Regions from separate parts of the Ensifer sp. ENS03 genome, predicted to be linked through region 3. Evidence: predicted binding sites of a transcription regulator. Region 3 holds the regulator's gene; each other region holds the start of a gene.

Region 1 (4,572 bases), on a different contig from region 3:
TTCGGTAAGATCGGTGACGGTCAGATCGCCGGCGGCGAGAAGCGCAACGAGGCGCATGCGGGTCGGCTCGCCCGCTGCCTTCAGCACGTCCACCAACGCATCCAGACCCAGTTCTCTCTGCAGAGCCATAGCGATCCCCATCAACACATAAAGATATGTTTATGTGATTTGCGGTGGTGACGCAAGCGGATTTGCGCGGAGGGGCCAAACAATGGCGCCGGCGGAACAGATGCTTGTGTATGGACGCCATGCGCCACAAACGACACCTCGGGCGGCACGTCTGAAGGCCTGCACAGGCCGTCTAATAGGCCGGCTTCACGACCCGAATGAGGGCAGCCCCACCCAACCGTGACAAACCCGGCGCCCTTCCCGGTGTTGGGACGCCAACCTATCCGCGTCTCTGCCGCCCGAGGTACGCGTCATCCGCCAGCCCATCTCGCCGCAGCGATGGACAAACCTGCAAACGCCCGTTCGCGCCCGCCATCGGGACGGCAACCGCAGAGCTGATCGCTACGCCGACCCCTGGAGCGTCCCGCACGTTCATCCCCCGCGCGGGCACAGCGATAAACAGACCCTGGCGCGCAACCGAGCGACAGCTGGGGTTCGCCTCAGGTCAGGAGACAAAGGAAAACGGGCGAAGCCTGCGCCTCGCCCGTTCCTAGAACAAATGTTGCAGCGCCCGCTTCAACGGACGCAGCAAGGTCCAGCGCCACGATATGGCGGCGGCTGAAATCAGCGCGTCAGGCGCTTGTAGGTGACGCGCTTCGGGTTGACCGAGTCCGGGCCGAGGCGGCGGATCTTGTCCTTCTCGTAGTCTTCGAAGTTGCCTTCGAACCACTCGACCTGGCTGTCGCCTTCAAAAGCGAGGATGTGCGTTGCCAGGCGGTCGAGGAACATGCGGTCGTGGCTGATGATAACGGCGCAACCGGCGAAGTTTTCGAGCGCGATTTCGAGCGCTGCCAGCGTCTCGGTGTCGAGGTCGTTGGTCGGTTCGTCGAGCAGCAGCACGTTGCCGCCGTTCTTCAGCATCTTGGCGAGGTGAACGCGGTTGCGCTGACCGCCCGAGAGGTTGCCGACCTTCTGCTGCTGGTCGCCGCCCTTGAAGTTGAAGGTCGAGCAATAGGCGCGCGAGTTCATCTCGTGCTTGCCGAGCTTGATGACTTCAGCACCGCCGGAGATTTCTTCCCAGACGGTCTTGTTGCCGTCGAGCGCGTCGCGGCTCTGGTCGACATAGCCGAGGTGCACGGTATCACCGATGCGGATCGAGCCGCTGTCGGGCTGTTCCTGGCCGGTGATCATACGGAAGAGCGTCGTCTTACCGGCGCCGTTCGGGCCGATGATGCCAACGATGCCGCCCGGCGGCAGCTTCAGCGACAGGCCGTCGATCAGAAGGCGATCGCCATAGCCCTTGGTGACGCCTTCCATCTCGATGACCACCTGGCCGAGACGTTCGCCGACCGGGATGATGATCTGCGCGTCGCCGGGACGCTGGTTTTCCGCCGCGTTGACCAGTTCGTCATAGGAGCGGATACGCGCCTTAGACTTGGCCTGACGAGCCTTGGGGCTGGATGCGATCCATTCCTGTTCGCGAGCGATCGCCTTCTGGCGGGACGCCTCTTCGCGACCTTCCTGCTGCATGCGCTTGGCCTTCGCAACCAGGTAGGCCGAGTAGTTGCCCTCGTAGGGGATGCTGCGGCCGCGGTCGAGCTCGAGGATCCAGCCGGTGACGTTGTCGAGGAAGTAACGGTCGTGGGTGATCATCAGCACGGCGCCCGGATACTCGCGCAGGTGCTTTTCGAGCCAGGCGATCGTCTCGGCGTCGAGGTGGTTGGTCGGTTCGTCGAGGAGCAGCAGGTCCGGCTGCGAGAGCAGCAGCTTGCAGAGCGCGACACGACGCTTTTCACCGCCCGACAGGTTGGTGACTTCCGCGTCGCCCGGCGGGCAGCGCAGCGCTTCCATGGCCATTTCGACCTGACTTTCCAGATCCCAGAGGTTCTGGCTGTCGATGATATCCTGGAGCTTGGCGCCCTCTTCCGCCGTCTCGTCGGAATAGTTCATCATCAGTTCGTTGTAGCGGTCGACGATCGCCTTCTTCTTGGCGACGCCTTCCATGGCGTTTTCAAGCACCGTCTTCGTCGGATCGAGCTGCGGCTCCTGCGGCAGGTATCCGACGGTCGCACCTTCGGCCACCCAGGCCTCGCCGGTGAATTCCTTGTCGAGGCCGGCCATGATGCGCAGAACCGTCGACTTACCGGCACCGTTCGGGCCGAGGATACCGATCTTGGCATCCGGGTAGAACGACAGATGAACGTTCTCGAGAACCTTCTTCGCGCCGTAGGACTTATTAAGTCCGGCCATATGGTAGATGAACTGACGTGCCATGAGGGAATGCTCCGCAGGGATAAGGAAATTTGCCCGCTATGTAGGCGAATTATAGGAAGGGGGCAATGATCAAAGGCATCCGCCCCCGCCCTATCCCAAAACGAACATCCCCATCGGAACGCCCGGCAGGCTCTCCCGGAAGGCGCCTAAAGCCGGCGCGGTCAAGGCCGCACCATAAGGCGCTGCCATGGCCGACCGGGCGAAACGCCCTACCCGCGACCGGCAGTATCGGCGATACCCTTGGCGCATTTGAACTCGGTCGTGCCTGCGGCCTGGATCAGCGGCCCGAGGCTCGCAGCCTTCATGACATCGCCCGTGAGCCCGATCGTCAGCCCGGTGATGATGCTGCGGCCCTGCACGTTCTGGCAGCGCATGCGCACCCGGTCGCCGGCTCCAGCGCCAAAACTCTGGTCGAAGGCCTGCTTGATCGCCGCCTCATCGAGTTCCGCACCCACACGCTGGCGGAAAAGTGCCCCGACCGCCGAGCGGTTGAGCTCTTCCAGCATGCGTAGCTGCACCGAGAAATAGTCGTCGACCGAGCCGCTCTGGCAGGTGCCGCTTCGCAGCCACTGGTGCCGGTCGAGACCGGACTGCACGCCGGGCATGGCGATAAGCAGCCGCGCCGCGGTGTCGTCGGCCATGGCAAGCTTCGGCAGCTCCAGCCAGCTGCCCTTGCGGTCGGTTGCCCGCGCTTCTGCCGCGACCCCGCAATAGCTCTTGCGCAGCGGCCACAGGCCATGCAGCGAGAGGTTGGTGGCATCGAAGCGTTCCGCCGTCTGGCTCTCGCATTCCTTGCGTTGCGGCCGCGTCTCGCAGAAACCGGGCTGCCAGCTGACCGCCAGTACGTAGTCGGTGCGGCTGGTTGAACTCGCCGGCGGAGCACCCTTGGATGCGTCTTCACCGGCAGCAAAGGCGCCGGAACCAAGCAACAGCGTCAGCGCTGCCAGGATGCCCGCCACAGAACCTGATATCGCTTTACAAAAACGGACCATGATATCCTCCCGCAAAAACAAAACGGGAACAAATATCGCCCAAAACGGGAAAATTGCAACCCCTAATGTAATGCACCGTCAAATCGCTTGTGACCTCATGTGCAACGATCAACAAGCGGCGATTGCCTTTGCCACGCAAATCGATTTGAAATCTCAAAGGTCTGTCGATTGCTTCCGGGAGTAGAGATGTTCGGGCAGGTGAAGACGCATCAGAGCCCGACCGGTGCCAGCTTGAGCTGGCGGCATTTTCCGGCAACCACAGAAGCCCGCGGCATCCTTCTCGTCAGCCATGGCCTTGCCGAGCATTCCGGCCGATATGCCCGCTTTGCCGAGGCGATGGCCGGCCACGGCTTCCATGTCTATGCCCACGACCATCGCGGCCACGGCGCGACGCAGGCGCCTGACGCCCAGCTTGGGATGTTCGCAAGCCGCGACGGCCTCGACAAGATATTCGCGGACATCCGGGCAGTGCGGGAGATTGCGACCACCGCCCATCCGGGCTTGCCGGTCATCCTCTTCGGCCATTCCATGGGTGGACTGATCGCGCTCAATGCCGCCGAAACCGATCCCGGCCTCTACGATGCGCTTGCCGTCTGGAACTCCAACTTCCGGCCGGGCCTTGCCGGCCGTGGCGGACAGGTGATCCTGAAGATCGAAAAGGCGCTCAAAGGGTCTGACGTGCCGAGCCCGCTTCTGACCAAGCTCACCTTCGGCATGTGGGGCGGCGCCATCAAGGATCGCAAGACCGATCTCGACTGGCTGTCGCGCGACGATGCCGAGGTCGCCAAATACGCCGCCGACCCGCTCTGCGGCTTCGATGCGACGGTCTCGCTCTGGCTCGATCTTTTCCGCCTGTCCTTCGATGGCGCCCGGCCCGACCGGCTGGCGCGGCTCCGGAAAAACCTGCCCATTCATCTCGTCGGCGGCAGCGCTGACCCGTCGACCGAGATGGGCAACGCCGTCCGCTGGCTTGGCACGAAGATGAAAGCCGCCGGTCTCAGCGACGTTAGCGTCACCGTCTATGACGGCATGCGCCACGAAACACTGAACGAACTCGGCCGGGACGAGGCGACGGCCGACTTTGCCGCCTGGTGCCTGCGCGCCGTCGCAGGGCGGCGCTGACCGGAAATATCATGGCCGACATGTCGCTTCCCAAGATCGCCGCCGACCACAACCGCATCTCCTTCGGGCTGACGCT
Region 2 (4,572 bases), on a different contig from region 3:
AGTTCTTCTCCTGGATCTCGGGAACGACGATATTCAGCCCTGAGCTTTATTTCCTCAACCAGCTCCCGGCCGATATGAACGCAGACGAGACCGCACTCGTCGTCGTCATGGCGCTGACCCTTTCCTTCCTCGCCACGATCTTTCCGGCCTGGCGCGCCTCGCGCCTCGATCCGGTGCAAGCCTTGCGTTACGATTGACCCCACGCTGTGACTTGCAACGTCGTTTCTTGAATGAATGCGTGCGTCTGACACAGCGATTACCAGCTTCGCCGGCGATCCGCGGCGTTTGGCGTCCAAAGCGCGCCGCGATCCTTCAGATTCGCGAACCGCTGCGCGCTCTTGCGTCACTTGCTGCCTTGCCCTCAACGCCTGATCAGACCGCCGCGATAGTCGAGCTCGTAGGCTTCCTCGCCGTCGACGAAGATGACCTCATGCCCGGAAAAATGTGAGGTGTCGCCGCGGCTGTTGTCGATGTAGTAGCCATGGGCGTGCCGGAACTCCGTGCCGCCGAGGAAATGCCGCTTGTCGCGGTACATCGCCTGAAGCGCCGCCCTGATGACGACGCCTGCCTTTTCGCCGTTTATGAGGTCAGGACGGATGATCCGGCCGAAGTAGTTCATCGCCCAGTGCGGCTCGTCATTCTGCCACACGGTCTCCTGGCCTGCGAAATCGGTCCCGCCGAAATAGCTGTCGAGGTAGCGCCAGCTATCCCGCTCGTAGCCGATGTCGTGGGAACCCGGGCGTGACGACGGTCGCTGCCCGCCGCCGCCGACATAGGTTTTTGATTTGGCTTCAACGATGAATTCTCTGAGTGCTTCGAGCGCGGCCATGATTGTTCCTCATACGTTCGCGCCGGAGGATGTCGCGATCCGCTGAAGTTGTAAAGAACAAATGGAGAACAATCACCCAGTTATTACGGACCGCACGCCTTCTGCCCGCGATCGTCGCTCCAGTCCTTGAGAAGGATGAGCTCGCCTTTCGCGGTGATTGGCTTGTCGTTCGATTTGCCCTTGCCCGTCAGCACGTTGAGGTCGCATTGCGCGGTGTTGTCCGGATCGAGCGTATCGTAGGACGAGTAGGTGTAGCCCGCCACGACGAAGTCGAAGTTGCGATAGGCGACCGTCAGCTTCTGTTCCCAGCGGTCGCGCCCGATGGCATCGTTCTGACTGGTGATGAGCAACGAGCCGCTCGGCAGCGCCTCGATCGACGGCGCTTGGCCGACGAGTTCGAACTGACCCCAGACCTTGTTCGGAATGGCCGACTTTAATGCCAGCGCGCCGTTGTCGCCGGTGAGGTAGAGATAGATGCCGTTGTCCTCGTCGCTGCCTTGGGCGGGTCGTACGATGAGCGCGAGATCCTGGCTCCCGTCCTTGTTCCAGTCGCCGCTCGCCGCCGAGACGATGCGGGCGGGGTCTATCGTCTCTGCTGCGGAGACGGTGGTCGGAAGCAGGATCAGCAAGGGGAGAATCAGGCGTGCAAGCATGTCGGAGCGCTCCGCGTGGTCGTTCCTCTTGATATGCGGGCGCCGCGCTTTCCTCAAGCGGCTTCGTCGTCAGTTAACCTGCATTCGGGCGCGATGTTAACCATCGTGAACAGAATGCCTGTGCACTGCTTGACGCGCGAACAAAAATAGAACAAAGTAAAAACATAACGGAAAAGGAGCCATGTTATGACTGATTTTGTTCGTGACCTCGCCGCCTTCGCGTCGATGAGCCTGTTCATCGCAAGCATCTCTTTCATTGCGCTCGGCCTCTGAAGGCGGGCGTCAACATCTTCTCTCAAGCACCTCCGCAAAGCGTCTCATCCCCGTTGAATAAGGGGGACGACATGCCAGGGGAATCTGGACATGACGGGCGATAAACGGGATATCCTTCCGACGGGACAGGAATCAGGGTGCGACAATGGCAGACGACAGCAAGGCAGCATCGAGTGAGGCGCTCGGCACGGATCCGCAGTTCGTGCATCTGCGCGTCCACTCTGCCTTCTCCTTGCTCGAAGGCGCTCTGCCGCTGAAGAAGGTCATCGGCAAGGCGGTCGCCGATAACCAGCCGGCGATCGGGATCGCCGACACCAACAATCTTTTCGCAGCCCTTGAATTCTCGCAGAAGGCGGCCGGTGACGGGCTGCAGCCGATCACCGGCTGCCAGCTGGCGATCGACATGGAAGACGAGACCGAGGGAGATCGGCGCGGCCATGGGCATCAGCTCGCAAAGCTGCCATCGATCGTGCTCATCGCCGCCACAGATAACGGCTATACGCGCCTCGTCGATCTCGTCAGTCGTGCCTATCTGAGCGGCGAGGGCAGCCAGGCGACGCGCATTACGCGCTCCTGGCTTGGCGAATGCGGCACAGAGGGCTTGATTGCGCTGACCGGCGCGTCCGGTGGCCCGGTGGATATCGCCATGAAGGCGGGCTCCACGGCGCTCGCCGAAGCGCGTCTCGAAGCCTTGCATGATCTCTTTGGCGATCGGCTCTATATCGAGCTGCAGCGCCACGGTGGCCACGACCGGCGGCACGAGAGCCGGATGATCGAGCTTGCCTACAAGTTCGACATTCCGCTTGTCGCCACCAACGAAGCCTTCTTCCCGTCGCCCTCCGACTATGAGGCGCATGACGCCCTGATGGCGGTAGCGCACAACGCCATGGTGTCGGACGACAGCCGGTTCCGCCTGACACCGGACCATTATCTGAAGAGCCGCAAAGAAATGGCGGCGCTGTTTGCCGATCTGCCCGAGGCACTGGAAAACACGATCGAGATCGCCCGACGCTGCTCCTTCATGCTGAAGACCCGTGGGCCGATCCTGCCGCGCTTTACCGGCGCGACGGCGGATCCGGAGGAGGCCGAGCGCGCCGAGTCGGACGAACTGCGTCGCCAGGCGGAGGAGGGCCTCGAAGACCGTCTCGCGAGACTCGGTATGGCGCCCGGCTACACCCAAGAGGAGTACCGCGAGCGCCTGGCCTTCGAATTGAGCGTCATCGAGCGCATGAAATTCCCCGGCTACTTCCTGATCGTTGCCGACTTCATCAAATGGGCCAAGCAGCACGACATCCCCGTCGGGCCGGGCCGCGGCTCGGGCGCCGGCTCGCTCGTCGCCTATGCGCTGACGATCACCGACGTCGATCCGATGCGCTTCTCGTTGCTGTTCGAACGCTTCCTCAATCCCGAGCGCGTCTCGATGCCCGACTTCGACATCGACTTCTGCCAGGACCGGCGCGAAGAGGTGATCCGCTACGTTCAGCGCAAGTACGGTCGCGAACAGGTGGCGCAGATCATCACCTTCGGTTCGCTGCAGGCCCGTGCCGCCTTGCGCGACGTCGGTCGCGTGCTCGAAATGCCCTATGGTCAGGTCGACAAGATCTGCAAGCTGGTGCCCAACAACCCCGCCAACCCGACGCCGCTTTCCAAGGCGATCGAGGAGGAGCCGCGCCTGCAGGAAGAGGCCGAGAAGGAGCCGGTGGTCGCCCGCCTTCTCGATATCGCCCAGAAGATCGAAGGCCTTTACCGCCACGCCTCGACCCACGCCGCCGGTATCGTGATCGGCGACCGGCCGTTGTCGCAGCTGGTGCCGATGTATCGCGATCCGCGCTCCGACATGCCGGTCACCCAGTTCAACATGAAGTGGGTCGAGCAGGCCGGTCTCGTCAAGTTCGATTTCCTCGGCCTGAAGACGCTGACGGTGTTGAAGGTCGCGGTCGATTTCGTCAAGCAGCGCGGCATCGAGGTCGATCTCGCGAGCATCCCACTCGATGATCTGAAGACCTACGAGATGCTGTCGCGCGGCGAAACGGTCGGCGTGTTCCAGGTGGAAAGTGCCGGCATGCGCAAGGCGCTGATCGGCATGCGGCCCGACTGCATCGAGGACATCATCGCACTCGTGGCGCTCTATCGCCCAGGCCCGATGGAGAACATCCCGGTCTATAACGCCCGTAAGCATGGCGAGGAAGAGGTCGAGTCGATCCATCCGAAGATCGACCACCTGCTCAAGGAAACGCAGGGCGTTATCGTTTACCAGGAGCAGGTGATGCAGATCGCCCAGGTGCTCTCTGGCTACTCGCTCGGCGAGGCCGATCTTCTGCGCCGCGCCATGGGTAAGAAGATCAAGGAGGAGATGGACAAGCAGCGCGCCCGTTTCGTCGACGGCGCCGTCAAGAACGAGGTGTCGAAGCCGCAGGCCGACCTCATTTTCGACCTGCTCGCCAAGTTCGCCAACTACGGCTTCAACAAGTCGCACGCGGCGGCCTATGCGATCGTGTCCTATCAGACCGCCTACATGAAGGCGCACTATCCGGTGGAGTTCCTGGCGGCGTCGATGACGCTCGACATGTCCAACACCGAAAAGGTCAACGACTTCCGCCAGGATGCCAAGCGTCTGGGCATCGAGGTGATCGCCCCGTCGGTACAGACCTCGTTCCGGCACTTCCAGACGGGCGAAAGCCGCATCTATTACTCGCTTGCGGCGATCAAGGGCGTGGGCGAGTCAGCGGTCGAACACATCGTCGAGGTTCGAGGCGACAAGGCCTTCGCAAGCCTCGAAGACTTCTGCCTCCGGATCGACCCCAAGCTGCTCAACCG
Region 3 (4,572 bases):
TTTAGAAAGTGGCTCCCCGGGCCGGATTCGAACCGGCGACCTGTCGATTAACAGTCGAATGCTCTACCGCTGAGCTACCAGGGATCATCCGCGCCGCTGTTGTGCTGTGCGCTTCAGAAGTGAGGCTGCTAATACGCATGCTTTTCTGATTTGCCAAGCGCTTTTTTCAAAAAAAATGACAAGTTCCGTTGCGAGGCTGTGGAGAAGTCCCCAATTGTGGGAAAACACGCCGGATAGGGAATGATGAATAAAAACAGGAAGCAGACGCATTTCGGCATTGATCCGCAAACACGACAGATCGTGCTGGGCAAATGGCGTATCGCGCTGCCCGACTCACCGCTGCTGCGCATCCTGCTGGGTTCGCTGCTGGTGTTCTGCGGTTTTCTCGGTTTCTTGCCCGTGCTGGGCTTCTGGATGATACCGTTGGGCCTGATCGTGCTTTCCCACGACATTCCCTCGGTTCGCCGCCGCCGTCGTCGTCTGGCCGTCTGGTGGGCGCGCTGGCGCGGGAAGGCCAACTCGTCGAACGGCTCCTGAGGCGGACGCCGATTTAACGATCTTGTTGTCGAGGGCAGGGCGGTCGGCAGTTTTGGCCGTCCCGTAGCAATTCCGAATCTCTCAACAAGGGCCGTGGCCGCGCAGGCGAATGACCGGTTCCTCGCGGTCTTCCGCTCTGTTGGGGTGCCCTCGAAAACTTTTCGGCAACCCATCAAACGCATAATGCGGTCTCGAATCAGGATGGGGACCGATGGCCAAAGCCACTACGAAACGTCGACGCCGCAGTTCGGGCCGAAGCACCAGCAAACAGGGCGGCATGGCGCCGTGGTATCTGGCCGCAGCGCTCACCCTTGGCGGCGTCATGGTCTACGACCATCGCGCCGAGTTGCGGCACTGGCCGGTGGTTTCGGATGTCATGGCCTTTGCATCGCGATCGGAAACGAAGCCGAAGCCTCAGCGCGCGGTTCCTGAAGCGCAGGAGCGCGTTGCGCAGCAGGCGGATAGGCACAAACCAAATCCGAAGCCCAACCCGGCGACGAAGGTTGTCCTGGCCGCCCCGGTGCCGTCGGTGAATGTCGGCGTCACGCCGCCAACCCCTCTCGTGCGGCCGAATGAAGAGGTGAAGACGGCATCCATCCGTACCGATCAGTTCTATTTTTGCGGCATTCGCAACGACAACTGCGTGATCGATGGCGCGACCTTCGTCTTCCATGGCGAGACGATCCGCGTCGCCGATGTCGATGCACCGCGAATCCGCCAGGCAAGCTGCGACAAGGAGCGTTCGCGCGGCTTCTACGCCAAGCAGCGCCTGCGCGAATTGCTGAATGCTGGCGACTTCAGGCTGATCTCGGCGGGAGGGCGATCAGATGCCAAGGCCGGCGAGAAACTGCGCCTGGTCACACGCGGTGACCAATCTCTTGGACGTGTACTCGTTTCCGAGGGGCTCGTGCGGCCGTGGGAAGGGCGCCCGACGCCCTGGTGCTGAGATCAGCTGGGAGACGATCGGCGGACATCGTCGATCGTTCTGTGGAAAGTATCCGTCCTGCAATTCGACGGCGCGTTTTTCAGAAAATGCCTCTTGCGGTTTTTCTGCAATCATTCTAAATCCGCGCCAACGCTTGGTTATCCGAGCTGTGAGGCCTCGTGGCGGAGTGGTGACGCAGAGGACTGCAAATCCTTGTACCCCGGTTCAATTCCGGGCGAGGCCTCCAATAATCTCACCTCGTTAAATTTGGTTTGGCGTTCTGCCTTAGGGCAGCGCGGTAAAATTCGCGACCCCACGTCCGCGCAAGCCACGTCTCCTATGCCTCCGTCGGATCTTATCGCTTCGGTGAATTCGGTAGAGGGGGAACGATGACTCCGCTGAGATCAACCGCATCGGTAGCGTCCGTCAACATTAAGAACGGAGGCAATGGCATCAATGAAAAAGAGACTGATCCTGACGGCGTTGGCGTGTTTTGCGGCGACCGCTATGGAGGCGCGCGCGGACGACCTGGTTTTCCAGCTGAAGAACAACACCGGCGCGGTACTGACGAATTTCTATACGTCGCCGGTCGGCGTCAATGAATGGGAAGACGATGTTTTCGGTCGGCAGGTCCTGAACCCCGGCGAGAGCATGGAGATCACCATATCCGACGGGCGGGACGTCTGCAAATACGACATGCGATTCGAATTCGAGGAAGGCTCGGCCCTCGATACGACCGAGGACACGCAGGATCTCTGCGAACTCGGCGAATACACGATCCACGAATAAGCGATCTGGATTTCAGGTCGCCTTAAATGGAAAGAGCCTCGCCACTTTCTGTGGCGAGGCTCTTTTGATTCGGCGTTCTGCCTGGAATTCAATGGTAGCGGCGGATCAGCCCGACGAGCTTGCCCTGGATCTTCACGCGATCCGGTCCGAAAATGCGCGTCTCGTAGGCGGGGTTGGCCGCTTCGAGTGCAATCGACGCGCCCTTGCGACGGAAGCGCTTCAGCGTCGCTTCCTCGTCGTCCACGAGCGCCACGATGATGTCGCCGGGATTGGCCGAGTTGCCGTTGCGGATGATCACCGTGTCGCCATCGAAGATGCCGGCCTCGATCATCGAATCGCCCTTTACTTCGAGGGCGTAATGCTCGCCGCTGCCGATCATGTCGAGCGGAACGGTAATGTCATGGGTGTTGTTCTGGATCGCCGAGATCGGCACGCCGGCAGCGATGCGCCCCATCACCGGGACGGAAACAGACGTGCTTTCGGCGACCGGCGCCGGCTTCGGCGTGGCAGGAGCGGCGGCCGGCGGCTTTCCGAGGCTGCCCTCGATCACGCTCGGCGAGAAGCCTCTGCGCGGCTGTTGCTGGCCGGCGGCGTAGGCTTCCGGAAGCTTGATGACTTCGAGCGCGCGCGCCCGGTTCGGCAACCGGCGAATGAACCCGCGCTCTTCGAGCGCCGTGATCAAACGGTGAATGCCGGACTTCGACGCCAGGTCGAGCGCGTCCTTCATTTCATCGAAAGACGGCGGTACGCCCGACTCCTTCATGCGTTCGTGGATGAACAGAAGCAATTCCTGTTGCTTGCGGGTCAGCATGGCACGTCGCTCCAGAGGCGTGAAACAAATCAAGAACAGACACTATCTGTTCCATATGTGTTCCGCAAGTGCCTAAAATTCCGTGAATTCAGGCAATTGGCTGCTTCTGTGGGGGGCGATTGGTCACTTTTGCGGGAGCGGGGCGGTTTTCGGCGACGGTTGCGTCCCAAAACAGCGCCGGGCAGGCCGGTCGCGCGCGTGATTCGAACGAATCGCGGCTCTCTTCGCGGAGAGACTTAAGTCGCTTGCGAGGCCGAGCAGGCGTCTTCGAACTCCTTCACCGTTTCGGCGCTGTTGTCTTCCGGAAGCACTGCGTCGGCCGCATCGGTCGCAACGGGCGTATCGCCGTCATAAACGAAGGACTGGATGTAGAACGCGAGCGCGCCCTTCCAAACATTGCGTCCATCGATCTGATGGCACGGCACGGCCCGTTCGAAATCGGTCTGGAGTTCATCCACCGTCGCGGCACTGAGCTTGACGTCAGGCATATTGGGCGATGCGACTATCGAAGCGAGAAGCAGGGCGGCAAGCACGGTGATCGTCCACTTGATGAAGGGGTGGGACTACGGGGTGGTAAACGATGTGAACCGCGCTTTCGTTCCGAAGTCCAGCAAGCATGGCGATCACTCTGCCTTGTTCAACAGCTCTTTGCCCGCAGGCTGTGGCTGATTTGCGCCAGCCGCTCCATCTCAACCTCGTCTCGGCCGTTCTTTATGGACCGGCGCGGAGAATGCATCGGAGCTGCCAGCTTTCGCATCGGGCCTGGGGCGCGCAAAAATCCCTGCGGGGAAGGGCCTTCACCGTCTCGACAGGCCTCTAAAAAAAGATAACTTTGCGTGGAAAGTGGGGTGGTTGCATGCATAGATTGTCGTTGGTGGTGCTCGGCCTGTTGCTCACGGCTGGAGCGGCGTCTGCTGAAGAAGGGCGTTCGAATATCTGGAAACGGATCAACGCCTGGACGGTGGGATCCGATCCTTCCCTGGGAGGCTCGTGTTACGCGGCGACGAGCTATGACGCCGGCGCTATCCTTCGTATCGGCTTTTATCCGCGGGGATCGACGAACCTGGCGTTTCTTTCGATCGGCAATGCCGAATGGAAATCCATCGAGCCGCAGCGGGAATACGATGTTGCCTTGCAGCTCGACCGTGGTCGTCAGTGGCCGGCCGTTGCGTTCGGTGTTGATCTGACCGGAGCCAAGGCCCTTGTCGTCAACTTTTCCAACACCGACTTCTTTACCGAATTCGTTCGCAAAAACACCTTGGCGCTGGCCTTCGAGGGGCGCGTCGTCGCGAGCCTCAGCCTGCGTGATTCGATGAAGGCGGTAAGCGAGATGTTCAAGTGCCAGGAGGCGGTGAGCGCCTTGATCCCGAATGGCGGTCAGGGAGCGGCGAACGATCCCTTTGCGGGCGCCGGTGGCAATGCGCCGAACAACGATCCCTTTGCCGGCGGCGGCCAGACCAAGTCGTCGAAAGATCCTTTCGCCATGTGATGGGCGCGTCCGCTTGCCGCA
Region 4 (4,572 bases), on a different contig from region 3:
TTTCACTGCTGCAACGAGTGTCGTGTGGTCCTTCGAATTTGCTGCGTTTTCCACGATGTTTTTGCTTTCGGACATGGCCGCTCCACCGACCATGGGGTTGTCGGCATTAGCAGCGAAGGCTACGAGAGCGAAAGTAGACGCGATCGCGGCGGTACGTCTTAGGGACCGTTTCATTCGTGCATTCCTCCTTGCTGGCCCGCACCATGCGGGCGTTCCCAACCGATGTTCGCCAGACGTTGTCCAGCACCATCAATACGCCGTCTTTACCAAACTGGATCACCGTCGCGTCCGATATGACCGACGTTGCGGAAAACCGACCCAATGTTGGACCGCTGCTTCAGTGAATGCGTGAGAACGGGATTGGGCTCGCCGGGCCGCGTAAGATCCCAACTTCAATTCGCTGATCCAATCAGCAAGGTCGTACGTAAAGGAAGAAAAGTCAGCCGTCGGCTCGCGCTTCGACGGCAACCGCTCGCCAGCGCCGCCAGCGGATCTGGCAGTCCTCACCGAATGAGACAGGTCTGGTCAGCGTTGGCACCGCATTAGGGGGTAGAAGAATGTTGCAACGAACTTCCACTGACAAAAGAAGATGGGTCCGTGCGCTGGCATTTGCGATTGTACCGGTCGGCGCGACATCCATGCTAGGACAATTGGCGACCTATCCAAACCTCGAACGCTGGTATTCAGCGCTGGAGAAGCCGAGTTTTAATCCTGCGAACTGGGTGTTTGCTCCGGTCTGGACAACGCTTTACATCCTCATGGCTTACGCTGCCTGGCGGCTCTTGATCCTCCCTGCCAGGACGCCGGGCAGGCTGACGGCACTGGCGCTATTTTACGTTCAGCTCGCCCTCAATGCGTTGTGGTCCTGGATGTTCTTCGCCATGCAAAGTCCGGTCGCCGGTCTGGTGAACATCATCGTGCAAATCGGGTTTATCCTCGCAACGATCGCGCAGGCCTGGCGCCTCGACAAGAAAGCGGCACTTTGCCTCTTGCCGCTCGCAGCGTGGGTCTCCTTTGCGGCTGTACTGAATTTCGCAATCTGGTTTCTCAATTGATGGCGTTGGCGCGCAGGGCATAGGTGTTCTCGCTTTCGGGCGAGCTCGCGTTGCCCCTTGCGTTGCCTCGTAAACAGCTACGCGCTCGAGCAATTCGATCTTCTTTTCGAGACCTACGCGCTTGCCGCGATGAGAGTCGACGAACTGTTGAGCAAACAATCTCCTGAGCAAGACCTTGTGTAGGACTATCGCGAAATATGCCTGGACATCCAGGAAAGGAAATCCGAGTAAATTTGGGGCGACTTACAAGCTATTTTCCCGGTTTTCCTGTAGCCAGCCGGCAAGCTCCCGGCGCACGACGTGTTCGAGCACGGCCATGCCTTCGGCGCTGTCGTTCAGGCAGGGGATGTGGGTGAACTTCTCGCCGCCATTGTGATGGAAGCTTTCGGCCGCCTGCTCGGCGATCTCTTCCAACGTTTCCAGACAGTCGGAGACGAAGCCCGGGTTGAGGACGGCAATGCGCTTGACACCGTCCTGCGCAAGTTTTTCGACCGTCTTGTCGGTATCGGGCTGCAGCCATTCCTCAGGCCCGAAGCGCGACTGGAAGGTGACCTGCAGCTTCTCCTTCGACCAGCCGAGCTTTTCGCGCAAAAGCCGCGCGGTCTTCTGGCACTGGCAGTAGTAGGGATCGCCCTTGTCGAAATAGCTCTTCGGAATGCCGTGGAAGGAGGTCAGAACCACCTCCGGCACCCAGTCGAGCGTCGCCAAGTGACGCTCGATCGAGGTTGCCAGAGCGTCGATGTAGACGGGATCGTCGTGGTAGGGCGGAACGGTGCGCAGTGCCGGCTGCCAGCGCATCTTCAGAAGCGCCTCGAAGGCCTTGTCATTAACGGTGGCGGTGGTGGCGGCGGCATATTGCGGATAGAGCGGGAAGACGAGAATGCGTTCGCAGCCGGCCTTCTGCAGTGCGTCCATGCGCGAGGCGATCGACGGCTGGCCGTAGCGCATGCCCCAGTCGACGATGACGTTAGGCTGGTCGGCGAAGGACTTCGCCATCAGTTCGGACTGGTTGCGGGTGTAGGTCCGGAGGTAGCTTTCGTTCAAGTCCTTGTTCCAGATCGTCTCATAGGCCTTGCCGACCTTGCCGGGGCGGGTGTTGAGCACGATGCCGAACAGGATCGGGTACCAGAACAGTCGCGACCACTCGATCACCCGGCGGTCGGTCAGAAACTCCTTCAGGTAGCGGCGCATCGAGGTGTAGTCGGTGCCATCGGGCGTGCCGAGATTGACCAGCAGCACTCCAATGCCGCCGTGTTTAATATTGGGGTGACTGGCAGGTTTTTTGAGCATCACATCCTTCTTCATTTATCAACCCAATGAAATACGCATGGAATGCGGGATGGATCAGCGGCGACTGAAAATTCTGAAGCGACCAGGGAAAGCGTTCTTGATTGAAAGCTCCGATACTGGAAGCGGAACACAGCGACCGTTCATCTTCGACATTCGCCTGCGGCTCCCCGCGAAACCTTGACGAACATAACGTGAACATCTAAAGTCGCGTCATGACACCTATGGCACTTGGAAAGAAGCTGGCGATCCTATCGGACGCAGCCAAGTACGACGCCTCATGCGCCTCGAGCGGTGGCGAGAAGCGAGATTCACGCAAAGGAGGAATAGGATCTTCCGGTGGGAGCGGTATTTGCCATGCCTACACGCCAGATGGGCGATGCATATCGCTATTAAAGATCCTGATGACGAACTTCTGCATCTTCGACTGTGCCTATTGCATCAATCGCGTCAGTTCCAATGTCGAGCGCGCGCGGTTTAGCGTCGAAGAAGTGGTATCATTGACGCTCGAGTTTTACCGACGCAACTACATTGAAGGCTTGTTTCTCTCCTCCGGTATCATCCGCTCGCCTGACCAGACCATGGCCGACATGGTCCGCATTGCCCGAACGCTGAGAGAAGTCCACGAATTTAAAGGCTACATTCACCTCAAGACCATCCCCGACGCACAGGCTGAGCTCATTCGTGAGGCCGGCCTTTGGGCCGACCGGTTGTCAATAAATGTCGAACTTCCAAGGGATTCGAGCGTAAGGAAGTTCGCGCCGGAGAAGCGGCCGGAAACCATTCGTGCCGCCATGGCACAGGTTCGGCTGGAAGGTGAAGCCGCGCAAGACAAGACCCACACCGGCCGCAAGCCGCAACGCTTTGCCCCTGCCGGCCAGAGCACGCAGATGATTGTCGGCGCTGATGGCGCCGACGATACCGCCATCCTGTCCTGCGCAACCCGGCTTTATAGCGGTTACAAGCTGCGGCGCGTTTACTATTCGGCGTTCTCACCGATCCCGGACGCTTCCTCTGCGCTTCCCCTGGTTCAGCCACCGCTTGTTCGCGAGCACCGGCTCTATCAGGCCGACTGGCTTCTGCGATTTTATGGCTTTACGACCGACGAGATCGCGACCGGCACGCAAGGAGGCTTTCTGGATCTGGAGCTCGATCCGAAGACGGCATGGGCGCTGCAGAACCGGCAATTCTTTCCGGTCGACGTCAACCTCGCCTCCCGCGATACGCTTCTGCGCGTGCCGGGATTTGGGACGCGCGTGGTCGACCGCATCATCACCGCGCGACGCAACCGCCGCCTCCGTGTCGAGGATCTCGCTCGAATGGGAGCGCTGACACGAAAGGCCCGCCCCTTCGTTGCCCTGCCCGGCTGGAGCCCCGGCGGTTTGACGGACAGCGGCGATCTGCGCGCGCGCCTGGCGCCCCCGCCAAAGCAACTTCAGCTTCTATGACTTACGGGGTCTCACTTCCGGACAAGGGAACTTTTGATGCCTGGCGAAATGCCGCCAGGCGCGCTATCAGCCACCGGATCGCCCCCGACCAAATTGACTGGAATAGCGCGGGCGGCCTATTCGACAGGGCCTTTCTCCCGGAGACTACAGGCGAGCACGCAGCACGCGTTCCTCAAGCCTTCATGACTTTGGCGCAGTCCGTGATCTGGCATTCAGCACCAGAACGCTTGGCGCTCCTTTATCGCGCGCTTTGGCGCCTCGACAGGCGCGAGGGCGAGCCGCTCTCGCCCGCCGATCCGCTCGGTCGCAAACTGTCGCTTATGCGGAAATCCGTCGCACGGGACATTCACAAGATGCATGCATTCGTTCGCTTCCGCGAAATCTCAGCAGAGGGTCCGCGTCGACGCTTTGCCGCCTGGTTTGAGCCGACGCACAATACGCTGGAGCCGGGAAGCGCTTTCTTTGCCCGCCGGTTCGGCGACATGGATTGGATGATTGCGACGCCGCGCTTGACCGCCCTTTTTGTTGACGGCGCGTTGACCTTTGATCAGGGTGGCACGAAACCAGACCTGCCGGAGGATGCGGCCGAGAAACTTTGGGCAGCCTATTTCGTCAACATCTTCAATCCGGCCCGCATCAAGCTCGACGCCATGCAGTCGGAGATGCCGAAGAAATACTGGCACAACCTGCCGGAAACGCGCCTGATCCCCGAGATGCTCGCCGCAGCGGAAGCACGGGTGAAAAAGATGCACGAGGCAGGCATCTCCGCGCCGCGAACGGGC

The links. The regulator LexA, encoded in region 3, represses DNA repair genes until DNA is damaged. The targets are predictions, from matches to a motif close to TGTTCNNNNTGTGTTCNG.
Region 1: a site for LexA is predicted at 3,388-3,405, ahead of IB263_RS10435 (ribonuclease T2). Genes of this name have one in related genera too.
Region 2: a site for LexA is predicted at 1,619-1,636, ahead of dnaE (DNA polymerase III subunit alpha). Genes of this name have one in related genera too.
Region 4: a site for LexA is predicted at 2,526-2,543, ahead of IB263_RS33505 (putative DNA modification/repair radical SAM protein). Genes of this name have one in related genera too.

The regions. Positions count from the first base shown of each region.
Region 1 covers NZ_JACVAV010000002.1:755,291-759,862, forward strand. The annotation lists gene IB263_RS10425 (metalloregulator ArsR/SmtB family transcription factor) at 1-129, opposite strand, end outside; gene ettA (energy-dependent translational throttle protein EttA) at 733-2,382, opposite strand; gene IB263_RS10435 (ribonuclease T2) at 2,592-3,374, opposite strand; gene IB263_RS10440 (alpha/beta fold hydrolase) at 3,561-4,496, shown strand; gene IB263_RS10445 (DMT family transporter) at 4,508-4,572, shown strand, end outside.
Region 2 covers NZ_JACVAV010000018.1:748-5,319, forward strand. The annotation lists partial or broken gene IB263_RS32880 (lipoprotein-releasing ABC transporter permease subunit) at 1-197, shown strand, start outside; gene IB263_RS32885 (DUF5680 domain-containing protein) at 362-829, opposite strand; gene IB263_RS32890 (hypothetical protein) at 913-1,482, opposite strand; gene dnaE (DNA polymerase III subunit alpha) at 1,901-4,572, shown strand, end outside.
Region 3 covers NZ_JACVAV010000007.1:54,077-58,648, reverse strand. The annotation lists tRNA gene IB263_RS22465 (tRNA-Asn) at 10-84, opposite strand; gene IB263_RS22460 (hypothetical protein) at 244-537, shown strand; gene IB263_RS22455 (thermonuclease family protein) at 749-1,483, shown strand; tRNA gene IB263_RS22450 (tRNA-Cys) at 1,636-1,709, shown strand; gene IB263_RS22445 (hypothetical protein) at 1,910-2,251, shown strand; gene lexA (transcriptional repressor LexA) at 2,340-3,062, opposite strand; gene IB263_RS22435 (hypothetical protein) at 3,299-3,595, opposite strand; gene IB263_RS22430 (hypothetical protein) at 3,934-4,551, shown strand.
Region 4 covers NZ_JACVAV010000020.1:20,495-25,066, forward strand. The annotation lists gene IB263_RS33490 (fasciclin domain-containing protein) at 1-174, opposite strand, end outside; gene IB263_RS33495 (TspO/MBR family protein) at 558-1,055, shown strand; gene hemH (ferrochelatase) at 1,299-2,345, opposite strand; gene IB263_RS33505 (putative DNA modification/repair radical SAM protein) at 2,567-3,790, shown strand; gene IB263_RS33510 (UdgX family uracil-DNA binding protein) at 3,787-4,572, shown strand, end outside.